3 regions of the Nocardia thraciensis genome follow, and region 1 is predicted to be linked to each of the others. Evidence: riboswitches for the same ligand, from Rfam matches in the RefSeq annotation. Region 1 holds a riboswitch; each other region holds the start of a gene.
The links. A riboswitch is a leader RNA that binds a small molecule or an ion and turns the genes downstream of it on or off. The one in region 1 is predicted to bind S-adenosylmethionine.
Positions count from the first base shown of each region.

Region 2: another riboswitch for S-adenosylmethionine. It lies ahead of metX (homoserine O-acetyltransferase MetX); the one in region 1 lies ahead of ACYVLQ_RS23125 (aminotransferase class V-fold PLP-dependent enzyme).
Region 3: another riboswitch for S-adenosylmethionine. It lies ahead of ACYVLQ_RS12190 (rhodanese-like domain-containing protein); the one in region 1 lies ahead of ACYVLQ_RS23125 (aminotransferase class V-fold PLP-dependent enzyme).

Region 1 covers NZ_BAAGSM010000033.1:419,924-425,264, forward strand. Annotated here, with positions in the region: gene ACYVLQ_RS23105 (crotonase/enoyl-CoA hydratase family protein) at 1-525, opposite strand, end outside; gene ACYVLQ_RS23110 (2-oxo-4-hydroxy-4-carboxy-5-ureidoimidazoline decarboxylase) at 679-999, shown strand; gene ACYVLQ_RS23115 (flavin reductase family protein) at 1,407-1,871, shown strand; gene ACYVLQ_RS23120 (LysE family translocator) at 1,939-2,574, opposite strand; SAM riboswitch class IV at 2,683-2,796, shown strand; gene ACYVLQ_RS23125 (aminotransferase class V-fold PLP-dependent enzyme) at 2,842-4,161, shown strand; gene ACYVLQ_RS23130 (hypothetical protein) at 4,292-4,480, opposite strand; gene ACYVLQ_RS23135 (DUF2752 domain-containing protein) at 4,534-4,977, opposite strand; gene ACYVLQ_RS23140 (glyoxalase superfamily protein) at 5,018-5,341, opposite strand, start outside.
Region 2 covers NZ_BAAGSM010000039.1:298,029-303,369, forward strand. Annotated here, with positions in the region: gene ACYVLQ_RS26200 (tRNA (cytidine(34)-2'-O)-methyltransferase) at 1-375, opposite strand, end outside; gene ACYVLQ_RS26205 (DUF3017 domain-containing protein) at 498-743, shown strand; gene ACYVLQ_RS26210 (EamA family transporter) at 834-1,286, opposite strand; gene metX (homoserine O-acetyltransferase MetX) at 1,692-2,849, opposite strand; SAM riboswitch class IV at 3,187-3,297, opposite strand; gene ACYVLQ_RS26220 (NADP-dependent isocitrate dehydrogenase) at 3,722-4,939, shown strand.
Region 3 covers NZ_BAAGSM010000019.1:81,465-86,805, reverse strand. Annotated here, with positions in the region: gene ACYVLQ_RS12210 (hypothetical protein) at 1-194, shown strand, start outside; gene ACYVLQ_RS12205 (amidohydrolase family protein) at 305-1,177, opposite strand; gene ACYVLQ_RS12200 (FAD-dependent oxidoreductase) at 1,455-2,840, opposite strand; gene ACYVLQ_RS12195 (Rv0361 family membrane protein) at 3,127-3,561, shown strand; SAM riboswitch class IV at 3,595-3,714, shown strand; gene ACYVLQ_RS12190 (rhodanese-like domain-containing protein) at 3,729-4,148, shown strand; gene ACYVLQ_RS12185 (O-succinylhomoserine sulfhydrylase) at 4,207-5,341, shown strand, end outside.

The sequences.
Region 1 (5,341 bases):
GTAGGCGAGTTCGCGCAGGTGGCCCTCGCCGATGACGCCGGGCAGCCGATGCAGCGAGCCCACGTCGGCGACGATCGCCACCTTGGCCTCCCGCAGGCTGAAGGTGGCCTCGGCGCTGGCCAGCCGAATATCCGCGGCGGCGATCAGATCCAGTCCGCCGCCGACGCACCAGCCGGAGATCGCCGCGACGACCGGTTTGCGGCACTCCGCGACGGCGGTCACCGCCGCCTGCAGGCGGCGAATATCGTTCAGGAAGGCGGTGCGCGGCGCCGCCAGGGCCTTGTCTGCCAGCAGCGGACCGAACAGCGGACTCATCGCCTGCAGGTCGAGGCCGTAGGAGAAATGCTTGCCCGCGCCGGTGAGCACGATCGCGCGCACCTCGGGATCGGCATCGAGTTCGCCGAAGACCAGCGGCAGCTCCCGCCAGAAGTCCGGCCCCATGGCGTTGCCCTTGCCCGGGCCGATCAGCGTTACCTGCGCGATATGGTCCTTGCTCTCGACTGTGAAAGCCTTCCAATCGGTCATTCGCCCAGCGTAGCGGCCCTGCCCGCGGCGTGACCACGAGCCCGGCGGCATGTAACACCTGTGCTAAATCTGCTGTGGTGCAGTGATTTACGTATGGGTCGCGGGTCATGATGAATGCATCAGGATCGCCGCCCCCGGCTCTCGGAGGCCACCATGTTGATGCACAAGGGCATCGGCCTGGATCATTTCAATATGCTCTCGCGCAGGCGCGCGGTGCACGCCCTGTACGAATGCTGCTGCAGCGTCACGTGGGCGGAGAAGATCGCCGATCAGCGCCCCTATCCCGACCGGGCCGCGTTGTTCGCGGCCGCGGACGCCGAACTGCTGGCGCTGTCCCGCGACGATCTGGACCGCATCTGCGATTCCGGTGCGCACCAGCAGGTTCCGGATCGATCGACGCCGGAACTGGCGCGGCTCACCCGCGAGCGTATCGATCGCATGCTCGGCCTGGACAGCGGCTATCCCACCTTCTGAGTTCGCGCCCGACCGCATCGCTCCGGCACCCGGACTCAGGAGACCGGCTCGGGCCTCGCCGACCACATCGCCCCCGCCGGGCACCGGCCCGGCACACGCACCTCGCCGACCACGTCCCCCCACCAGGGGCCGGCCCGGCACACGTACCTCAAAGTCCACGTCGCCCCCGCCAGGGACCGGCCCGGCACACGCACCTCGCCAACCACGTCGCCCCCGCCAGGGACCGGCCGGGCTTACCTACCTCGCCGACCACCGTGCCCGGAATACTCCCGGCCCGGGAGACGTAGGTTGGGGGTGTGAGCGAGTTCGGGAAGCGACCATCGGCACAGCGCGCCGCGCCTCCGGCGGGCCCGGACGAGGTGCCCGACGACCTGAGCGGGATCACCGCGACCCAGTACCGCGCCGCCATGCGGCACTACCCGGCCGGTGTCACCATCGTCACACTGGGCGCGGACAAGGGCCCGGTCGGTTTCACCGCGACCTCGTTCGCGTCGCTGTCGGCCGACCCGCCGCTGATCTCGTTCAACATCGCGCACACCTCGTCGAGTATCGAGGCCATGCTGGCCGCCGACTCGCTGGTGGTGCACTTCCTCGGCGAGCACCAGCGGCATCTGGCGCAGCGTTTCTCCCGGGCCGCCGAGGAACGCTTCGCCGACAAGTCGCTGTGGACGCGGCTCGACACCGGCGAGCCGATCCTGCACGGCACCCCGATCTGGGTGCGCGCCACCGTGCACCGGCTCATTCCGATAGGCGATCACACGTTGGTCGTGGGGCTGGTCACCCGGGTCCACGACAACACCGGCGACGAACCCATCGCCGCTCCGCTGCTGTACTACAACGGCGTCTATCACCGGCCGAAGGGCCTCGACTGACGCCCGATCGCCATGCGCCACAACGAAATCGTGCTCGGATTTCCGCCGCTGACGCGCCGAGACTCGCTCAGGTCGCCGACACCGCCGTCCCGATGCCGAGCGCCGCGAGTACGCCCGCGCTGATCTGCTCCAGCCGATCGCGCACCCGAGGCCTCCGCAGTAGCGCTACCGCGCGGGCGGCCGCCGCCGCCAGCAACACCATTTCGATTGCGGCGATGGTGGATTCGATCGCGCCCAGGGTGAGTGCGTTGGCGAAGGTGACCTCCGTCAGGAACTGCGGCAGCACCGCCAGGTAGAACAGTCCCACCTTCGGATTGAACAGGCACGACACGAGACCCGCGACGAAGGCCGAGCGCACCGCGGCCGCGCGCGGCGGAGCCGAACCCGGCTCGACGCCCCCGTTACCGGCCGAACGCTTCCGCCGATGTTCGATCAGTGTCCGAATTCCCAAGTACACCAGGTAAATTCCGCCGATCACCTTCATCGCACGGTAGGCGGTCGCGGACTGTTCGAGCAGTGCGGCCACCCCGGCGGCCACCACCACCGCCCATACGATGCCGCCCAGCGAGGACCCGATGGCGGCGGCGATTCCGGGCCGCCTGCCCGCGATCGAGAAGCGCAGCACGAGAAAGGTGTCGGGGCCGGGTGTGAGGGCAAGCAGGACACAGAGCCCGATGAAACCCAGCAGCAGGGAGACACTCACCCACACCATGACAGCGCAGGTCAGCGCCGAGGACAAGCCATTTTCACGCGGCGGTCGGGAACGCGGCGGGTTGACAAGATCGGCCCGCTTCTGCCAATCTCGGCGGCAGGTCATGAGTGCCAGCGTCAAGCCCCGGCTAGCTGGTCGGCAACCCTCCTCCGCGGTGGGGTGCTCCGGGTGACGACCGGGCCGCTGCCCGACCGGGCACGGCAAGCGCGGACTCCCGTCACCTCTCGCTGCGGAGTCCCGGAGCCGAAGGACGATGTGATGACCGCGATTCTCGACCACACCTGCGCCCCCGTAGCCCGCGTCTCCGGATGCGATCTGCGAGTTCCGTTGGTACAGGGCGGAACTCGCACGTATGCCAATTTCGACTACGCCGCCAGCGCCCCCGCGCTGGCGCAGGTCACCGACCGCGTGACCGAGTTGCTGCCGTACTACGCCAGCGTGCACCGCGGCGCCGGCTACGCCTCCCGGATCTCCACCGACTGCTACGAGGCGGGGCGAGAGTCGGTGTCGCGCCTGGTCAATCGTGCCGACGATCAGGTGGTCGTCTTCACCCGCAACACCACGGACTCGCTGAACCTGCTGGCCTCCTGCGTCCCCGGGGACACCGTGGTGCTCGACATCGAGCATCACGCCAACTTCCTGCCGTGGACCCGGCACGGCCGCCGCGTGGTGCGCGCCGCCGACACCATCGACGAGACGATCCGCCGCTTGGTCGCCGAGCTGTGCACCAAACCCGCTGCGCTGCTTGCGATCACGGGCGCCTCGAACGTGACCGGCGAGGTGCTGCCGCTGCGGCGACTGGCGACCATCGCGCATCAGTGCGGCGCCCGCATCCTGGTCGACGCCGCGCAGCTCGCACCGCACCGCCGCATCGACCTGCAGGCCACCGGCATCGACTACCTCGCCTTCTCCGGGCACAAGCTGTACGCCCCGTTCGGCACCGGCGTACTGGTCGGGCGCCGCGACTGGCTGGACGCCGCCGAGCCGTACCTGGCGGGCGGCGGCGCGGTCAAGGAGGTCACCACAGGCGGCGCGCAGTGGGCATCGGCCCCGCAGCGGCACGAGGCGGGCTCGCCCAACGTGCTCGGTGTGGCCGCCCTGGCCGCCGCCTGCGACGCGCTGAGCGCGCTGGACGAGCGGGCCGTCGCCGAGCACGAGCGCGGCCTGGCCGAGCGGCTCCGCGATGGCCTGAAAACCGTTGCGGGAGTGAATTTCCTGCGCATCTGGTCGGACAGCTCCGATGGCGTCGGTATCGTCGCGTTCACCCTCGCGGGCTTCGAGCCGGGCCGCGTGGCCGCGTACCTGTCGGCCGAGCACGGCATCGGCGTGCGCGACGGCCGGTTCTGCGCCCACCCGCTGCTGTCGCGGCTCGGCGTCGACGGCGCGCTCCGCGCCAGCATCGGCCTCGGCACCACCGCCGCCGATGTCGACCGCCTGATCGAGGCGGTGGCCACGCTCGTCGAACACGGCCCTGGCTGGTCCTACTCCTGCACGGACGGTCAGTGGAATCCGACCCCGGAGACCCGCCCACGCCTCGCTCCGGGAGCCACCCCGGGCGCCGGCCCCTGCACCTTCTGAACCCACCCGCGCACCCCGCCCGTCCCGAAAAACGGCGCACCCCTTGTTGGTTCACGCACGCGGTGCAGCAGCTGAAACCAGTGCGGGAACACGGGCGGGGTGCGGGAATCGGCGGGGTGCGCGGGCGGGTTCAGGGCACGAGGTAGCGCTCGGCGAGCTGTTCGACCAGTGGATCGTCGTCGGCGACCGCCTCCAGCGCCTCCAGATCGTTCTCGACCGAGATCTGGCGGGGGTCGTCCTGCTCCGGGTCCGGGGAGCCGTCCTCGTTCAGCTGCCGCAGCATCTTCTCGCGCACTCTTGCCTTCAGCGAATCACCCATACCGTCAGCATGCCCAGTTTGCGGCGGTTGCCCCAGCGACCACGCCGCGACGGTCAGACGGGCGCCAGCCACGTCCCCCACGGGGTGTTGCGGAGCACCGTGAACGCCGTGAGTGCCGCCAGAATCATCCACAACCGGGTGCGACCGATCGCGAAGGGGAAGAGCCGTCCGTCCTGTCCTCGCCAGCGGCGCAGCGCCCAGCTCCCCCACCACACCGCGAAGCCGACCAGCAGCGGCAACAGCAGCACATTGCTGTGCACGGCGTCGAGGAGGCGGCCGTCTGTGAGGTTGTGCATGCCCCGCAGACCCCCGCAGCCCGGGCACCACCACCCGGTCAGTTCGTAGAACGGGCAGATGCTGTAGGACCCCGGCACGTGCGGGTCCCGGAAATGCAGCAGGGCGACGACCGCCGCGGCCCCGCCCGCCACCAAGGCGGGCTGCCCGAGCGACCGCCAGCCGGCGCGGGTTCCGGACGGCTGCGCCTGCGCGATATCCACAGTCGTCCACGGTAGCCGCCGCGGACTCCGATCCGCCAGGTCAGTTCGGTTGCGCGAACCGCAGCTCGTTGCCGAACGGGTCGGTGACCGAGAACCCGGGTCCGCCGGGGCCCTCTTCCGGCGGACCCGGCCGGGCGTAGCCGTACTCCTTCGCCGCCAGTTCGGCATGCCAGCGGTGGATATCGTCCACAGCGATCCACACCACCGTCCCGGGGGTGCCGTCGCCGTGGTGCTCGCTCACGTGGATCACCGCCGACGACCGGGACAGCTGTGCGTACAGCGGCAGCCCGGGTTCGAAGCGGTGCTCCCAGTCCAGGGTGAAACCGAGGTATTCGCAATAGAATTCGAGCGCCTTGGGCACATC
Region 2 (5,341 bases), on a different contig from region 1:
GCGCAGCTGGTCGGTGATGTGGGCGTCGGCCAGTGCCTCCTCGGGCAGCCCGGTCGGCTCGGGCCCGAACAGCAGCACATCCCCCTTGCGATACGCGATATCGGTATTGCGCGTCTCAGCCCGGGTCGTGAACGCGAAAACCCGCTCGGGCCGGATGGATTCCCACGCGGCGGCGAGGCTGCCGTGCACGGTCACCGAGGCCAGATCGTGGTAGTCCAGACCCGCCCGCCGCAGCTTGGGCTCGGACAGGTCGAAACCCAGCGGCTCGATCAAATGCAGCTGACACCCGGTACCGGCCGCCAGCCGGATGGCGTTACCGGTGTTGGGCGGGATCCGAGGCTCGAAGAACACGATGTGGAGCACGGCCACCAGCATGGCACGAGGGCATCGGCGCCCGAACGCCGCCGCAATGCGAGAATCGGGACGTGACCGAAGCCCCTGCGACCCCCGCACAGCACCCCGGCCCGGCCGACCGCTTCTTCCGCATCCACCTGCCGATGCTGTTCGTGGCGGCGGTCCTGCTGGTGGCGGTGTTGTTCGTGGCGCAGGATCGCTGGCGTCGCGGCGCGTTCGTCATCGGGGGCGCGACCCTGCTGGCGGCGGCGCTGCGGCTGACCCTGCCGACCGTCCGGGTGGGCCTGCTGGCGGTCCGTAGCAAGCCGTTCGACGTCGGCGCCTACACCGTGCTCGGCGCCGCCATCATCACGCTGGCCGCCACCATCAACACCCTCGGCGTCGGCTGAATCGACCGGCTTCGACCCACCGTCCGCTGCGGGATCCGCGTTCGAAGCGTGCCCACCACTGCGTGCGGTCCGACGTCGCGCCATGGTCGGTCAGTCGCGCGAGTATGCCAGCGCGGGTCCCGGCTCCGGGGCGTCGTAGTCCGCCGCCGTCGGCTGCGGAGCGGCGTCGCTCACCACCCGTGTCGATCCGACCGTCACCAGCACCACCAGCCCGATTCCCGCCCACTGCGCGACCCGCAGTTCCTCTCCGAGCAGCAGGAATCCGATTCCCGCGGCCACGGCCGGTTCGGCGCTCATCAGCACCCCGAAGGTCGAGGTGGGCATGCGCCGCAGCGCCTCCAGCTCGACCAGGTGCGGCACCAGCGACGAGAGCACAGCGACCCCGAACGCGCACAGCGGCAGCAGCGGGTCGGCCAGCAGCGCCCCGGCACCGGCGACCACGAACGGCAGCGCCATCATGCCGCCGAACGCCATCGCCAGTGCGAGACCGTCACTGCCGCTGGTCCGTTCGCCCAGCACCCCAGTGCGCTGCGCTCTCGACATCCCGGTTGCGATTCGTCCCCGCGCTGGAAATGACTAGTGGCATACATGCCGACAGGCTGGAGGCAATGTGTGCGGGGATGGGTCAGACCGGAGTGTGGTCTGGGATGAAATGCCTTGTGGCCGAGAGGTATTCGTGCGGGGACCGGGGCTCAGTGCAACCGTTTCCCACGGGGTGGCCGTATCTCACGGCCGGAAAGGTAGATAGCCAGGGCAATGGTTTGTCAACGGTTTCATTGCTGAATGTCGTTCAGCGCGTGGCGAGTTGCCTCGGCACACCGATCGCGGGCCCCCTGTGATCCCCGGCATTACGGCGCGTCAGGTGGCACGACGTCCCGGCCGTCGGTGCATTGATCCGCCCGTGCGACGCCGATGTTCCAGGTGCTTCGAACGCCCCGTCAGGCGTGCTCAGCGCCCCGCCCGCGCCGTCCGCACCAGTTCCATCGTCTCCACCAGCAGCTTGCCGACGGCCTCGGTCTCGGTGAGGAAGCCGTCGTGCCCGTCGCGGGAGTGCACGATCTCGAGCCCCTTGCAGCCGGGCAGCAGATCGGCCAGCTCTTGCTGGGTGCGCAGCGGATAGAGCCGGTCGGAGTCGACGCCGCCGACGATGCACGGCACAGGGGTGGCGGCCAGCGCGGCCGCGATCCCGCCGCGCCCGCGGCCCACGTCGTGCCGGTTCATCGCCTCGGTCAGCAGCACGTAGGTGGCGGCGTCGAAGCGCTGCACCAGCTTCTGCGCCTGATACTCCAGGTAGCTCTGCACCGCGTAGCGGCCGCCGTCGCGAGGATCCTCGTCGTCCTGCGCGTGGTTCTCGAAGCGGTGGTCGAGTTCGAATTCGGTGCGGTAGCTCAGGTGCGCGATGCGCCGCGCGATCCCCAGCCCGGCGGTCGGCGCCCGGCCGGTGCCGTGATAGTTCCCGCCCTGCCAGTCCGGATCGGCCTGGATGGCCGCGATCTGGGTGGTCTGGGTGCCGATCTGGTCGGCGGTGGCGCGCGCGCCGACGGCCAGCACCAGCGCGGCCTCCACCCGCTGCGGGTAGCCGACCATCCATTCCAGCACCCGCATCCCGCCCATGGATCCGCCGACTACGGCGGCGAGCCGCTCGACGCCGAGCAGATCGCACAGCGCCACCTCGGCGGTCACCTGGTCGCGGATCGAGGTTTCGGGAAACCTCGAGCCCCAGGGCTTCCCGTCCGGGGCGGGAGTGGCGGGCCCGGTACTGCCCTTGCAGCCGCCGAGCACATTGGTGGCGATGACGCACCATTCGTCGGTGTTCAGCGCCGCGCCCGGCCCCACGATGCCGTCCCACCAGCCCGGCAGCGAATGCAGCTCGTCGGGCGCCCCGACCACGTGCGAATCCCCGGTGAGCGCGTGCTCGACGAGCACGATGTTGTCCAGTTCGGGCGACAGCTCGCCCCAGCGCTGCACGGCCAGCTCCACATCGGGGACCACCGCCCCGCTCTCGAGCCGCACGTCCCCGATCGCGATGGTGCCGAGTCGGCCGTCCGGCGGCGGCAACAGCTCGGCCGCCGATCGGGCCCTTCTGGAGTCGATGCCCACGGTCACCGCGCCGCCGCCGTAACCGAGGGCGACGTCCGCCCGGGCGTCGCTACCGCGGCGCGCGAACCTGCGGTCGCGGGCGCTCGCTGGATGACAAGGGAACGCACATCCCCGATGTTATCGGCACGTCCGTGCAACTCCGACGGGTCCATACACCCGTGGACCGCGCGCGGCCCGGACGGCCGCGCGATGTCGCGCCGGACGGTCGAGGTCGTACCCGGATCGGGGGCGGGCGTGGTCGAGTCGCTCATGTACTACTCCAGAATGGGGTCGCCGAGAGTCCGGTGTCTGCTATCGAGTACCGCATAGCGAACAGCAGCAAGACATTTCGGTGACCTCCTGATAGTCGCGCTTGCCCTCGGCTCTCGAGGGCCGGGTCATCACCCGGAGCACCCCACCGCAACTGGAGGGTTGCCGGCCAGCAAGCCGGGGCTTCGCGCTGGCACTCATGACCTGACCTTGGATGGTAGCGGATCGGATGAGCGACGGGCCAGGTGAGGGAAGCAGGTCTCGGTCGCTGTCTGATTACTCACAGGCGGTAGCCGCGCCGGGGGCGGACTCGGCCATCCTGCGCAGCTACCGTCTGTTCGCGACACACCCAGGGGCGGGGGGAGATGGTCGGACCCGGGGTTTTTGCGCCGAAACCGGGCGCTCGCCGCATCGATGCGCGGGTACCTGCGTGTGACGCGGCTATCTCTCGATGGGACAGCCCCTGGAAGTGAGACCCAGCGCACCAGTACGCTTGTCTTGTTTAGACCTCGAGTCCCCGTGGACAACACGGGGCGTATACGTTGTCTGTTGAACAGCTAGGGTCCGCTCACAAGCGTGTTCACCTGGCCGTGCAATGGGAGCACCTTCCTAGGAGGACACGAAGATCCATGTCCAAGATCAAGGTTGAAGGTACCGTCGTCGAACTCGATGGCGACGAGATGACCCGGATCATCTGGCAGTTCATCAAGGACAAGCTGGTCCACCCGTACCTCGACATAAATCTCGAGTATTACGACCTCGGTATCGAGTATCGGGACAAGACCGACGACCAGGTGACCGTCGACGCCGCCAACGCCATCAAGCAGCACGGCGTGGGCGTCAAATGTGCCACCATCACCCCCGACGAGGCGCGCGTCGAGGAGTTCGGCCTCAAGAAGATGTGGCGGTCGCCCAACGGCACCATCCGCAACATCCTCGGCGGCACGATCTTCCGCGCCCCGATCATCATCTCCAACGTGCCGCGCCTGGTTCCGGGCTGGACGAAGCCGATCATCATCGGCCGTCACGCCTTCGGCGACCAGTACCGCGCCACCGACTTCAAGGTGCACCAGGCGGGCACCGTGACGATCCAGTTCACCCCGGAGGACGGCAGCGAGCCGATCGTCCACGAGGTCGTGAAGATGCCCGAGGACGGCGGCGTCGTCATGGGTATGTACAACTTCAAGAAGTCCATCGAGGACTTCGCGCGGGCCTCGCTGAACTACGGCCTGCAGCAGAACTACCCGGTCTACATGTCGACCAAGAACACGATCCTGAAGGCCTACGACGGCATGTTCAAGGACACGTTCCAGGAGATCTACGAGACCGAGTTCAAGGAAGAGTTCGACGCCGCGGGTCTCACCTACGAGCACCGACTGATCGACGATATGGTCGCCTCCGCGCTGAAGTGGGAGGGCGGTTACGTCTGGGCGTGCAAGAACTACGACGGCGACGTGCAGTCCGACACCGTGGCGCAGGGCTTCGGCTCGCTGGGCCTGATGACCTCGGTGCTGCTGACCCCGGACGGCAAGACCTGTGAGGCCGAGGCCGCGCACGGCACTGTCACCCGGCACTTCCGCCAGCACCAGCAGGGCAAGCCGACCTCCACCAACCCGATCGCCTCGATCTTCGCGTGGACCCGCGGCATCGCCCATCGCGGCAAGCTGGACAACACCCCCGAGGTGATCGGATTCGCGCAGACCCTCGAGGACGTCGTCATCAAGACCGTCGAGGACGGCCAGATGACCAAGGACCTGGCGCTGCTGGTCGGCGGCGACCAGGGCTACCTGACCACCGAGGAGTTCCTCGGCGTGCTCGACGCCAACCTGGCGCGCGAACTGCGCTAGCGGCTTGAACATCCGGGCACCCGCCCCACCGCTCTCCGGTGGCCGCGGGTGCCCGAACTGTTTGTGTCCCCAACCCTCTCGCACCCCGTGCGTGTACTCGCACCCCCTGCATGGCTTGTAACGGGTGCGAGGACGAATACGGGGTGCGTGAAGTGTGCTGCGGCGCGCTCGGATGGGCCGCTGGTGATCTCGGTGACAGGGAGGGCAGGGCCGGGGGCGGGTGGCGTTGGTCGAGTACTCGCAAATTCTTGCCCGGCAACGTGGTTCGCTGTTGGTGTCCGACTAGCGCGCATCGCCGACCGGCGCGCGAACTCCGACATTCCACTCCGGTGAGTGAGATCACGTTTGATCGGGGATGCGTGAGCGTTCGCCGCCGTGTTGCGCTGGGTCGTGGCTTCCGTA
Region 3 (5,341 bases), on a different contig from region 1:
GTCCCACCGCTCGCCAGCCGGAAGATCTCGAGGTGTGGAGTGCAACCATCGCAGAGCTCGAGGCGCTGTTCGGTCCCCTGCAAGACGGCGATCATTGGCCACCGTACGAGGAGTTTATTTTCGAGGACGCCGACGGCGGCAAGTACGGAGCCGGATTCAGTTTCGGGCTGCTGCAGAAAATCCAGAGGCTGTGAATCCTCTCGCGGTGGCACCCAGTGGCGTGAAGCGGCGCCGATGGAATACGAGTCTCCTTCCAAGCATCACCTTCGCCGAGTTGGGAGAAGCGCGCGGTTTGTCGATGCGCCTACTCGATCACTGGGAGTGGGATTGTGTCGCCCGGTTGGAGTTTGGGTAGGTCGTCGCGGTGTAGGCGGAGGGTGGGGGGCTCGCTGGCTGGGAGGGGGCGGGTTGTGGGTGGGGAATCGCTGGCCGGGCGCACCTTCACCGGGAGTCGGTAGAAGGTGCGGGCGTTGTCTTCGAGGACCTTGTGCATGTCCGTGCCGATGACATCGGCGATCAGGTCGACGTCCGAATTGCGGAACGGGCGGCCCGCGCGGGTGCCCGGCAGGTCGGAGCCGAACATCAGGGCGTCGGGGTTGACCGTGTGGATGCGGCGCAGGGCCGAGGCCACGTCCATCGAGACGCGGCCGAAGCCCGATGCCTTTACCCGGGCGCCGCGGTCGACCAGATTCAGCAGGTAGGGCAGGCATTCGTCGGACATGCCCATGTGGTCGATCGAGAGCGCGGGCAGCTTCGAGATCACCGGTTCCAGCGAGCCGAGCATGGAACCGTCGATATACAGCTCGACGTGCCACCCGGCGATCTCGTGCGCGCGCAGCGCCTGCATGGTCAGGGCCACGATATCCCCGGCCGCGCGCTTGAGGTTGAACCGCAGCGCGCGCACGCCCGCACGGTCCAGGTCCGCGATCTCCTCGTCGCTCGCGTCGGGATCCAGGTTGATCACGCCCACCCAGTGCGGGCCCAGTTCGGCCAGCGACGCGCGCAGGAAGCCGCTGTCGGTCCCCTGGAACGATGCGCTCACCACCGCACCACCGTCGATATCGAAGCGGGACATACGCTTTCGATAGTCGGCGATGGTGTAGGGCGGCGGCAGATAGCCCTCGTTCTCGATCAGCGGGAACCGCGGATCGATGATGTGGACATGGGAATCGAACACGTGATCAGCATGCCTCACAACAGTGACATATATGTAAGAGAATTGCGTCCCGGCGTTCGCCGGGATGACAAAGGCGAACACCTGGTCGCGGATGACGAGGCGAACACCTGGACCCGCAGACGACGGGGGGGGGAACGCCGGGACCTGCTGATGACAAGGGGGGACGCCGGGGCCCGCGGACGACGAGGGGGACGCCGGGGCCCACGGATGACAAAGGGGACGCCGGGACCTGCGGACGACGAGGGAACGTTGACGCCGCGAGGGTACGCCCGTGTGACTACGCCTTGTGCGGCTCGCTGGCGGCGAGCATCTCGTGCCGCTCGACCACCTTGACGCGCTCGCGGCCCTGCGGCTCGCCCAGGGAGCGCTCGTGGGCGTCGAGGCGGTACCACCCGGCCCAGGTGGTGAACGGAATTCCCTTGTCCTCCAGGAACTTCGTCACCGCCTCCGGCTCGCGCTCGGCGGCCGGGGTGAAGTTGGCGGCATCGTCGAGCAGGCAGGCGATGGTCTCGTTGGCGTCGCCCTTGGTGTGGCCGATCAAGCCGACCGGGCCGCGCTTGATCCAGCCGGTGACGTAGGTCTGCGGCACGAAGCGGTCGGCACCGTCGGCATCCTCGTCGGCCAGCACGCGCCCGGCCTCGTTCGGCACGGTCCCCGCCTGCTCGTCGAACGGCAGCTGGGGGATGTTCTGCGACAGGTACCCGACGGCGCGATAGACCGCCTGCACGTCCCAGTCTCGGTAGACGCCGGTGCCCTTGACGTTGCCGGTGCCGTCGAGCTGGGTGCGCTCGGTGCGCAGCCCGGCCACGCTGCCGTCCTCGCCGACGATCTCGTGCGGCGACTCGAAGAAGTGCAGGAACAGCTTGTGCGGGCGGTTGCCGACATCGCGAATCGCCCACTGCTCCAACGTGTTGCAGACCATGTCGACCTGCTTGGAATGGCGGCGCGCCGCCTCCGAGCCTTCGTCGTAGTCGATGTCCTCGGGATCGACGATGACCTCGATATTCGGCGAGTGGTCCAGCTCGCGCAGCTCGAGCGGCGTGAACTTGGCCTGCGCGGGACCGCGGCGGCCGAACACGTGCACCTCGACGGCCTTGTTGTCCTTCAGGCCCTCGTAGACGTTCGGCGGGATCTCGGTGGGCAGCAGCTCGTCGCCGGTCTTGGCCAGCACCCGCGCCACGTCCAGCGCGACGTTGCCGACACCGAGCACCGCGACCTTCTCCGCGTCCAGCGGCCAGCTGCGCGGCACGTCCGGGTGGCCGTCGTACCAGGACACGAAGTCGGCGGCGCCGTGCGAGCCGTCCAGGTCGATACCGGGCACCGGCAGCGCGCGGTCCGCGTTGGCGCCGGTGGAGAAGATCACCGCGTCGTAGAACTGGCGCAGTTCGTCGAGGGTGATGTCGGTGCCGTAGTCGATATTCCCGAGCAGGCGCACCTGCGGCTTGTCGAGCACCTTGTGCAGCGCGGTGATGATGCCCTTGATGCGCGGGTGATCCGGCGCGACGCCGTAGCGGATGAGGCCGAACGGCGCGGGCATCCGCTCGTACAGATCGATGCTCACCTCGGCATCGGACTTCATCAGGGCGTCGGCGGCGTAGATCCCGGCCGGTCCGGCGCCCACGATCGCTATGCGCAGCGGGTCGTTCGCACTGTATTCGGTCATTCTTACGCGCACCCTCTGGTCGAGAACTCTGTCGTCATGTACTCAGCCGTGTATTCAGCCGTCTTTCTTAGCTTAGGCTAAGTTGACGTGTGGTCCGGGCTGCACCCGGCCGATCCGACATCCCGTCGATGCTGCTTCGTTGCTGCGCGGGGACGCGGTCCGTACCGGCCGGAGCCGGGGGTTCTGGTGATTCTATCGGTGGCCGCTATCGCGGTTATTCCCGGGATCCGGCGGGGAAACCCGGATGTGATCTCGGACACCAGGACCGACCAGGGATGATCGGTGCATGGACGAAGCCCCCGAGCACGCACCCGCGATCGATCAGCGCGAGACCACGCGGTCGGTGATCCCGTTCGTCGCCGCCGCGGTGGTGGCGGTGCTGGTGATCGGCGGGATCGTGGGGCTCGCGCTGGCGCGGCCGGTTGAGAACAATGTCACAGATTCCGATCGGATCGCGGTGGCCGTGCGCAATTTCGCCACCGCCCAAGCGGATTCGGACGCCGCGCGGCGGGCGACCACTACCTGTCCCGGATTCGACGAGCGCCGTTCGCCCCTCGGCCCGGACGCGCTCGGTAAGCAGGTCGAGATCGCGAAGGTCGCCGATACCGGCATCGACGGCGACCGCGCCACGGCCGCCGTGACGAGCGCGATCGATGGCCGCGAGTCGACCTCGACCTGGAACCTGGCGCGGATCGACGGCGCCTGGCTGGTGTGCGGTTGACATGCGAGGCTGTGACCAGGCACTCTCGATCCAGGTCATGAGCGCCAGCGCCAAGCCCCGGCTCGCTGGTCGGCAACCCTCCTCCGCGGTGGGGTGCTCCGGGTGACGACCTGGCCACGCGTCGAACTCTCCACGATGCGGCAAGTGCGGATTCTCAGGAGGTACGAGTGACATACGCGGGCGACATCACGCCGAAGCAGGCGTGGGATCTGTTGCAGGACAACCCCGATGCGGTGCTGATCGACGTGCGCACCGAGGCCGAGTGGCGGTTCGTCGGGGTGCCGGACACCAGTTCGATCGACCGGCCGACGGCGCTGATCGAGTGGGTCGACGGCACCGGCGCGCCGAACGCGCAGTTCGTGGACCAGCTGCGGCAGGTGCTCGCACAGCGGCCGGACGGCGATGCCCCGGTGATCTTCCTGTGCCGGTCCGGGCAGCGGTCCATCGGCGCCGCGACAGCCTCGACCGCCGCCGGGTTCGAGCCCTCCTACAACGTGCTCGAGGGTTTCGAGGGTCCGCTGGATGCCGACGGGCACCGGGGAAGTGCGGGTTGGCGGGCGCTCGGACTGCCGTGGCGGCAGTCGTGAGCCGGGGTTCGATCGGGTGCTGTTCGGTCGCCGGTGCGGGCACCGATCGGAGCCAGGCATGATCACCGGAGGCGCATTCGACAAGCCGCTGCCCGAGGGCGTGGGCCCGGCGACCCTGGGGGTGCGCGGGGGCCTGCGGCGCTCCGGCTTCGAGGAGACGTCGGAGGCGCTGTATCTGACCTCCGGATTCGTCTACGAGAGCGCCGAGGCGGCCGAGGCCGCGTTCACCGGCGACGTAGAGCATTTCGTGTACTCGCGCTACGGCAATCCGACGGTCGCGATGTTCGAGGAGCGCATGCGCCTGCTCGACGGCGCCGAGGCCTGCTTCGCGACCGCCAGCGGCATGTCGGCCGTATTCACCGCGCTCGCAGCGCTTCTGGGTAACGGCGACCGACTTGTGGCCGCGCGCAGCCTGTTCGGGTCCTGCTTCGTGGTCTGCAACGAGATCCTGCCGCGCTGGGGCGTGGAGACCGTCTTCGTCGACGGCGAGGACCTCGACCAGTGGGAGGCGGCGCTGTCGCAGCCGACCCAGGCGGTGTTCTTCGAGACCCCGTCCAACCCGATGCAGACCCTGGTGGATGTGCGGCGGGTCTCCGAGCTGGCGCACGCAGCGGGCGCGAAGGTGGTGCTGGACAACGTCTTTGCCACGCCACTGCTGCAGCGCAGCCTCGACCTCGGCGCCGATGTGGTGGTGTATTCGGGCACCAAGCACATCGACGGCCAGGGGCGGGTGCTTGGCGGTGCGATCCTGGGTTCGCGGGACTACATCGACGGCCCGGTGAAGACGCTCATGCGGCACACCGGACCGGCGCTCAGCCCATTCAATGCTTGGACGCTGCTCAAGGGCTTGGAGACCATGCCGCTGCGGGTGCGTCAGTCCGCGCAGTCGGCGCTGCGGATCGCGGAGTTCCTGGAGCGGCACCCGGCCGTGTCCTGGACGAAATACCCGTTCCTGCAGTCACATCCGCAGTACGAGCTGGCCGCGGGGCAGATGTCGGCGGGCGGCACCGTTGTCACCTTCGAACTGGCGTCGCCGGACGGGGACGCGAAGAAGCGGGCGTTCGAGGTCCTCAACCGGCTGCGCATCGTCGACATCTCCAACAACCTCGGCGACGCCAAGACCCTGATCACGCACCCCGCCACCACCACGCACCGGGCGATGGGTCCGGAAGGCCGTGCGGCCGTGGGCATTA